3 regions of the Pseudarthrobacter phenanthrenivorans Sphe3 genome follow, and region 3 is predicted to be linked to each of the others. Evidence: riboswitches for the same ligand, from Rfam matches in the RefSeq annotation. Region 3 holds a riboswitch; each other region holds the start of a gene.
The links. Region 3 has a riboswitch for S-adenosylmethionine ahead of metX (homoserine O-acetyltransferase MetX). Riboswitches for the same ligand answer to the same signal wherever they lie in the genome.

Region 1 (2,255 bases), 1.3 Mb from region 3:
TTGGCGGGAACCCAGCGGCCGGCGTCAACCACATAGTCCCAGCCAAGGCCCTTGCTGCGCAGGTCCCGGATGCCGGCCAGGAGCCGCTCGGCGTCCTCCAGCCTGGAGCCGACACCGAAGCTGGCCCGCAGGGAACCGGACGGAAGCCCCAGCCGCTTCAGGAGCGGGTGTGCGCAGAAGCGGCCGTCGCGCAGCCCCACGCCATGTTCCGCTGACAGGTAGGCGGCCACCAGGCCGGCGTCGTAGCCCTCCACGGAGAAGTTGACCACGCCGATGGTGTCCGTGTCCGGGTCGGTGTCCTTGAAAATCTGGTGGACCGTAACGCCGTCGATCTCCTGCAGGCCCTCCACGAGGAACGACCGGATGGCGGATTCGTGGGCGTGCCACCGGTCCTGGTCAAGTTCGGCGATGACCTGGGTGGCGCGGGCCAGCGTGGCGGCGCCAAGGACGTTCGGTGATCCGCCCTCATGGCGGGCTGGGCCGGTTGCCCAGCTGACGCCGTCGAGCCTTGCTTCCTTCACGGCCCCACCGCCGGCAAGGTGGGGGGTGCCGGCGTCGAGCCAGTCCGCCCTGCCAACCAGCACGCCCGCGCCGAAGGGCGCGTACAGCTTGTGCCCGGAGAAAGCGATGTAGTCCACGTCGTCGGGGGTGATGTCCACGCGCCGGTGGGGGGCCAGCTGGGCTGCGTCCACCACGATCCGTGCGCCGTGCCCGTGGGCCAGGGCGGCGAGGGCACGGATGGGAAGGATCTCACCGGTGACGTTCGAGGCGCCGGTGATGGCGAGCAGGCTCACTCCGCCCTGTTCCAGTTCGGCCCTGACCGCGTCGATGGTGCCTGCGATCGTGTCTTCCGCGACGATGCTGCGGTGCGGCACGCCCTGCCATGGCAGGAGGTTGGCGTGGTGCTCGATGTCCAGGTAAAGCACGTCGCCGTCCGGTACCCCGCCGGTTGCGGGCAGGCAGCCTGCCAGCAGGTTGAGCGAGTCAGTGGTGTTGCGCGTGAAGATGACGGAGTCATCCGGGCGGCCGCCCACGAATCCGCGGACAATGGCGCGGGCGTTCTCGTACACGGAGGTGCTGATCTGGGACGCGTAGCCTGCGCCGCGGTGGACGCTGGCGTAGTAGGGCAGGATCTCGTTGAGGTACGCGGACACCACAGTCAGAGCCGGGGCGGACGCACCATAGTCGAGGTTCGCGTAGCGGACGTGCCCGCCATGGATCAGCGGGGCCTGGATTTCAGCGCCGGTGACTGCTGCAAGCGGGCGGCCGGCGGCGGCCTGCCACTGGTCAAAGAGGGCAGTGGTTGCAGGCTGGATGGCAGCGCTGGGGGAGACGGTGGCAGTTGTCACAAAGACCTCACTTCACAACAGGACTCCGTGACGGAATCCGCGCTTGCCGCATCCGTTCCGGACCGGCCTGGTCGTCACCCGGGGCACCCCACCGCGAATGGAGGGTTGCCGGCCAGCAAACCGGGGTTTTGCGCTGGCACTCGTGACCTGGTTAAGAGCGTAGGACATGGGCAGGGAAGGTTAAAAGCCGGCGGAAATGTTAAGGGCTTTGTTACGTCCGCTTGGAAAAGGGCCCCTTCACCGAACATTACGACGGCGGCCGCCTCTGTGGGGAGTCAGCCGCCGTCGGAAATTCGATGGATCAGAGGAGGTCGTCGAGGTCCGGGTTCAGCCTGCGCAGCACCTCGGAGTGCAGGATGGAGTTGGTGGCCAAGGCATTCCCGCCGAACGGTCCGTCTTCGCCCTCCAGCGACGTGAAGCGGCCGCCCGCCTCCACCACAATGGGGACCAGGGCAGCCATGTCGTAAAGGTTCAGTTCAGGCTCGCAGGCAATGTCCACCGAGCCTTCCGCAACCATGCAGTAGGACCAGAAGTCGCCGAAGGCCCGGGTCCGCCACACATCCTCGGTGAGGCCCAGGAACTCGTTGAGGTTGCCGCGTTCCTTCCAGCCGCCCAGGCTCGAATAGGACAGCGAGGCATCGGACAGGCTGGAGACGTTGGAGACCCTGAGGCGGGTGGCCGCGGCCAGGGAACGCCCCATGTAGGCGCCCATGCCTTTCGCCGCCCACCAGCGCTTGCCCAGCGCGGGAGCGCTCACCACGCCCACCACCGGTTCGCCCTCATCCACCAGTGCGATCAGGGTGGCCCAGACCGGAACGCCCCGGACGAAGTTCTTGGTCCCGTCAATGGGATCAATGATCCACCGCCGTGATCCGTGCCCGGTGCTGCCGAACTCCTCGCCGAGGA
Region 2 (2,255 bases), 1.7 Mb from region 3:
GCCTAGACGGCGCATGGTCAGTGCATCCAGCCCCTCATTGTCAAGCACCTCAAGCGCCTTTGCGAGCACGAGGTCCCTGGTCAGCGGGGCTTTTCGCCTGTAACCGGCCTTGGTCGGTTTGGGGGAGGCCATGGTTTCCATCCTGGCTAGCAGCAAGTCCGCAGGGGTTAATCCAAACGCTTGCCTGATGTGTAGTCTACGGGTAAAGTCTACAGTGTAGATGCGGCATTGACACGTCCCATAGTCCGTGGTCATAGCGGGCTTCATCCACAACCCCCATTGCCCTGTGCACGGCATTGAGGTTGGCTGCTGTAGCCGAACGGCGGCACCACCGCACTTAGCGAAGGGAAGCCGTCATGGCACATTCGCAGTTTGATCTTTTCCTCAAAGAAGCCACCTACGTCGACCAGGCCTCGGAATCCACGCTCGACAGCGACCGGCTGTACGGCCTGTACACGAGCTGGTGTTTCATCAACCAGCAAAAGCCGCGCCCTGAGTCAACTTTCTGGTCAGCAATGAACCACCGGGTTGCCCCCGGCCACAATGGGCTCCGCATGAAAGGCCCGGCCGCTGCCGATTACATCATGGCCAGCTACCCCGGGCTCGTCTAGGAGCCCTTCCCGCAAGGAATTCCGGCGCGGACCGCAGCCTCACGACAGGCGGTCCGCGCCTTTTCTGTTTGCGGGCTGGCCGTCCTTCTTGCCGGCGGATCCGCCGTCGTACCTTCACGGGAGGTGCTGAGCCTACCCGCGGCGCCTTGCACGGTTCAGTTACGCAACATGACGACGGCGGCGGTGCGGCTCACGGCGGCAAGTGTTACGTTTTTGCGGAGTAATGAGTACCGGCGCCAAGCCCTGACTGGCCGGTCGGCAACCCTCCTTCCGCGGCGGGGTGCCTCAGGTGAATACTCGGCATATCGACCGATTCGAGTTGCAAGCGTGAGAGAAGGAGATCCGTCGTGTCTGACGCACCTGCCCCTGAAGAGAAACTGTCCTACCGCTTGATCAGCGGACCGGACAACCGTGAATTCTGCGAACGGATCTCCAACGCCCTGACGGAAGGCTATGTGCTCCACGGCAGCCCGGCGGCAACCTTCAACGGCACCAGCGTCATCGTCGCCCAGGCCGTGGTCCTGCCCGCAGCCATCGCTTCCGCCGACGCCGCAGTGGCCGACGCCGTGGATGACCTTGAAGCTGCAGGCGACGACCTCGAGTTCGACGGCGAGGGCCACGCATGAGCTACGCCGGAGACCTGACCCCGCAGGAGGCCTGGGAGAAGCTCCAGCAGGGTGCTGTGCTGGTGGACGTTCGCACCGAAGGCGAATGGGCGCACATCGGCATCCCCGATACCAAAGCCACGGACAACGATCCCCTCTTCATCCAGTGGTCCTTCCCGGGCGGCATCCAGAACCCGGACTTCATCAACGACCTCACGCAGCAGGCGCCGGAGGACCGGTCAACCGAGCTGGTGTTCCTGTGCCGTTCCGGCCAGCGTTCCATTGCCGCGGCAATTGCCGCCACCCAGGCGGGATTCACCTCCTACAACGTCCTGGAGGGCTTCGAAGGCGAGCCGGACCGCTACGGCGAACGTACCGTCAACGGCTGGAAGAACCGCGGCCTGCCCACCAACCTGGGAAAGAACTAAGTGACCTTCAACGAAGACGCCGCCGGCTGGAGCCCCGACACCCAGGCCGTCCGCGGCGGATTGGACCGCACCAACTTCCAGGAGACCAGCGAGGCTGTCTTCCTGAACTCCGGGTTCGTGTACGAATCCGCTGCAGCCGCCGAACGAGCCTTTACTGGCGAGGACGAGCGCTTTGTCTACTCCCGCTACGGCAACCCTTCCGTAGCCACATTCCAGGAGCGGCTCCGGCTTTTGGAAGGCACGGAGGCGTGCTTTGCGACGGCGTCCGGCATGTCCGCCGTTTTCACCGCCTTGGGTGCCTTGCTGGCGGCCGGTGACCGCGTTGTGGCTGCCCGCTCGTTGTTCGGTTCCTGCTTCGTGATCCTGAACGAGATCCTGCCGCGCTGGGGCGTGGAGACCGTATTTGTGGACGGACCGGACCTGGAGCAGTGGCGCGCAGCGCTCTCCCAGCCCACCACTGCCGTCTTCTTCGAGTCGCCGTCCAACCCCATGCAGGAGATCGTGGACATCGCCGCCGTCAGTGAACTGGCCCATGCGGCGGGGGCGACAGTCGTCGTCGACAACGTCTTTGCCACTCCCCTGCTGCAGCGCTGCGGCCAGTTCGGCGCGGA
Region 3 (2,255 bases):
CATCTCGGTCACGTTCGTAGCGGATCCTGACAACCTCGAGCAGTGGCGTGACGCGGTCCAGCCCAACACCAAGCTCTTCTTCGCTGAGGTGGTGTCCAACCCGCGGCAGGACGTCCTGGACATTGAGGGCGTGTCCGGAGTTGCGCACAGCGCCGGCGTCCCCCTGATCGTGGACAACACCCTGTCCACGCCCTACCTCATCCGTCCGCTGGAATGGGGTGCAGACGTCGTGGTGCACTCGGCTACCAAGTACCTGGGCGGGCATGGGTCCGCGATCGCCGGCGTCATCGTGGACTCGGGAAACTTCGACTTTGGCAAGGACCCCGGGAAGTTCCCCGGCTTCAACACTCCGGACCCCACTTACAACGGCCTTGTCTACGCGCGTGACCTTGGGGCGGACGGTGCCCTGGGTGCCAACCTGTCCTATATCCTCAAGGCCCGGGTCCAGCTCCTGCGTGACCTGGGTTCTGCTGTCTCGCCATTCAACGCCTTCCTGATTGCCCAGGGGCTGGAAACGTTGAGCCTGCGGGTGGAACGGCATGTTGCCACCGCGCTGGAAGTGGCGCAGTGGCTCGAAGCGCGTGACGACGTCGAATCGGTCGCCTACGCGGGTCTGCCCTCCAGCCCATGGTTCGAGCGCGGGCGCAAATACGGTCCCAAAGGTACAGGGGCTATCGTCTCGTTCAACCTGGCCGGCGGCGCGGAAGCGGGCAAGCGCTTCGTGGACGCCCTGGAGCTGCACTCCCATGTGGCAAACATCGGCGACGTCCGCTCCCTTGTCATCCATCCGGCGTCGACCACCCACAGCCAGCTCTCACCGGAGCAGCAGGAAGTGGCCGGCGTGACCCCGGGGCTGGTGCGGCTTTCGGTGGGCATTGAGCACATTGACGACATCCTGGCCGACCTCGAAGCCGGCTTCCGGGCGGCCAAGGCCGCCGCAGCCTGAACCTGCCGCACCACCTGGCCGGCAGCCGGGGAAGTCACAACCAGTCACACTCTTGGCGGCAGGCATGGCCTGTTTCGTACACTCGAACCAGGTCATGAGTGCCAGTGACAGCCCCGGCTTGCTGGCCGGCAACCCTCCTTCCGCGGTGGGGTGCCCCGGGTGAAGACCTGGCCTGCCGGTCATTCGACGGCGGGCAAGCGCGTAGAAGAGGTCTTGCCATGACGGTTACCGTCACCCGTACCACCGTTCCCGAACACGGAATCGTCCGCTATGCCTCCATCGGCGGGCTGCAGCTGGAGGGCGGCGGTTACCTGCCGGACGTCACCCTGGCCTACGAAACCTGGGGCAGGCTCAACGAGGACGGCAGCAACGCTGTCCTGATCGAGCACGCGCTGACCGGCAGCACGCACGTGACCCGGGGTGACACGGATGAGCCCGGCTGGTGGGAGCAACTCGCGGGCCCGGGCGCGCCCGTGGACACAAACCGGTTCTTCGTGGTGTCCATCAACATCGTGGGCGGTTGCTACGGGTCCACCGGCCCGTCGTCACCTGCACCGGATGGCAAACCCTGGGGCTCGCGCTTTCCCCTCGTCACCTTGCGGGACAGCAGCGTGGCCGAGGCCCGGCTGGCTGACCAGTTGGGAATCAATAGCTGGTTTGCGGTGCTCGGCGGTTCCATGGGTGGAGCCCGCGCACTTGAATGGGCCATCACCTTCCCGGAGCGGGTGCAGCGCTGCGCAGTGATTTCGGTGGGCGCCGCAAGCACGGCCGAGCAGATCGCCTTCGCCCAGGCGCAGACCCTGGCGATCCGCCAGGACCCGAATTTCAACGGGGGCGATTACTACGGCGGCCCGTTCCCCGAGGAGGGCCTGGCCCTGGCCCGGCGCATTGCGCACATCACCTACCGCTCTGCGGCGGAACTCGAAGGCAGGTTCGGCCGCGAACCCCAGGCTCCGGAGTCGCCCCTGCAGGGCGGCGTCCTGGCTGCCCGCGGCCGCTACCAGGTGGAAAGCTACCTGGACCACCAGGGGAACAAGCTGGTCCGGCGGTTTGACGCCAACAGCTACATCGCAATCACCGACGCCCTGATGAGCCACGACATCTGCCGGGACCGAGGGCCGCTTCCCGAGACCCTGGCACGGTCGGGTGCGCGGTTCTTTGTGGCAGCCGTGGACTCTGACCGGCTCTACTTCCCGTCCCAGTCGCGGGAACTTGCCACGGCCCTGCCGGGAGACGTGGACGTGCACGTCATTGAGGCGCCGATAGGCCATGACGGCTTCCTGACGGAAATCGGCCAGTTGGGCCGCCA

Region 1: it holds a riboswitch for S-adenosylmethionine, as region 3 does, so the genes downstream of both, ASPHE3_RS12440 (aminotransferase class V-fold PLP-dependent enzyme) here and metX (homoserine O-acetyltransferase MetX) in region 3, are expected to answer to the same signal.
Region 2: it holds a riboswitch for S-adenosylmethionine, as region 3 does, so the genes downstream of both, ASPHE3_RS18285 (DUF1737 domain-containing protein) here and metX (homoserine O-acetyltransferase MetX) in region 3, are expected to answer to the same signal.

What each region holds. Positions count from the first base shown of each region.
Region 1 covers NC_015145.1:2,675,217-2,677,471, reverse strand. The annotation lists gene ASPHE3_RS12440 (aminotransferase class V-fold PLP-dependent enzyme) at 1-1,349, opposite strand, end outside; SAM riboswitch class IV at 1,384-1,497, opposite strand; gene hisN (histidinol-phosphatase) at 1,651-2,255, opposite strand, start outside.
Region 2 covers NC_015145.1:3,936,609-3,938,863, forward strand. The annotation lists gene ASPHE3_RS18275 (TetR/AcrR family transcriptional regulator C-terminal domain-containing protein) at 1-132, opposite strand, end outside; gene ASPHE3_RS18280 (hypothetical protein) at 357-611, shown strand; SAM riboswitch class IV at 831-945, shown strand; gene ASPHE3_RS18285 (DUF1737 domain-containing protein) at 959-1,237, shown strand; gene ASPHE3_RS18290 (rhodanese-like domain-containing protein) at 1,234-1,644, shown strand; gene ASPHE3_RS18295 (O-succinylhomoserine sulfhydrylase) at 1,645-2,255, shown strand, end outside.
Region 3 covers NC_015145.1:1,421,068-1,423,322, forward strand. The annotation lists gene ASPHE3_RS06535 (bifunctional o-acetylhomoserine/o-acetylserine sulfhydrylase) at 1-946, shown strand, start outside; SAM riboswitch class IV at 1,037-1,152, shown strand; gene metX (homoserine O-acetyltransferase MetX) at 1,165-2,255, shown strand, end outside.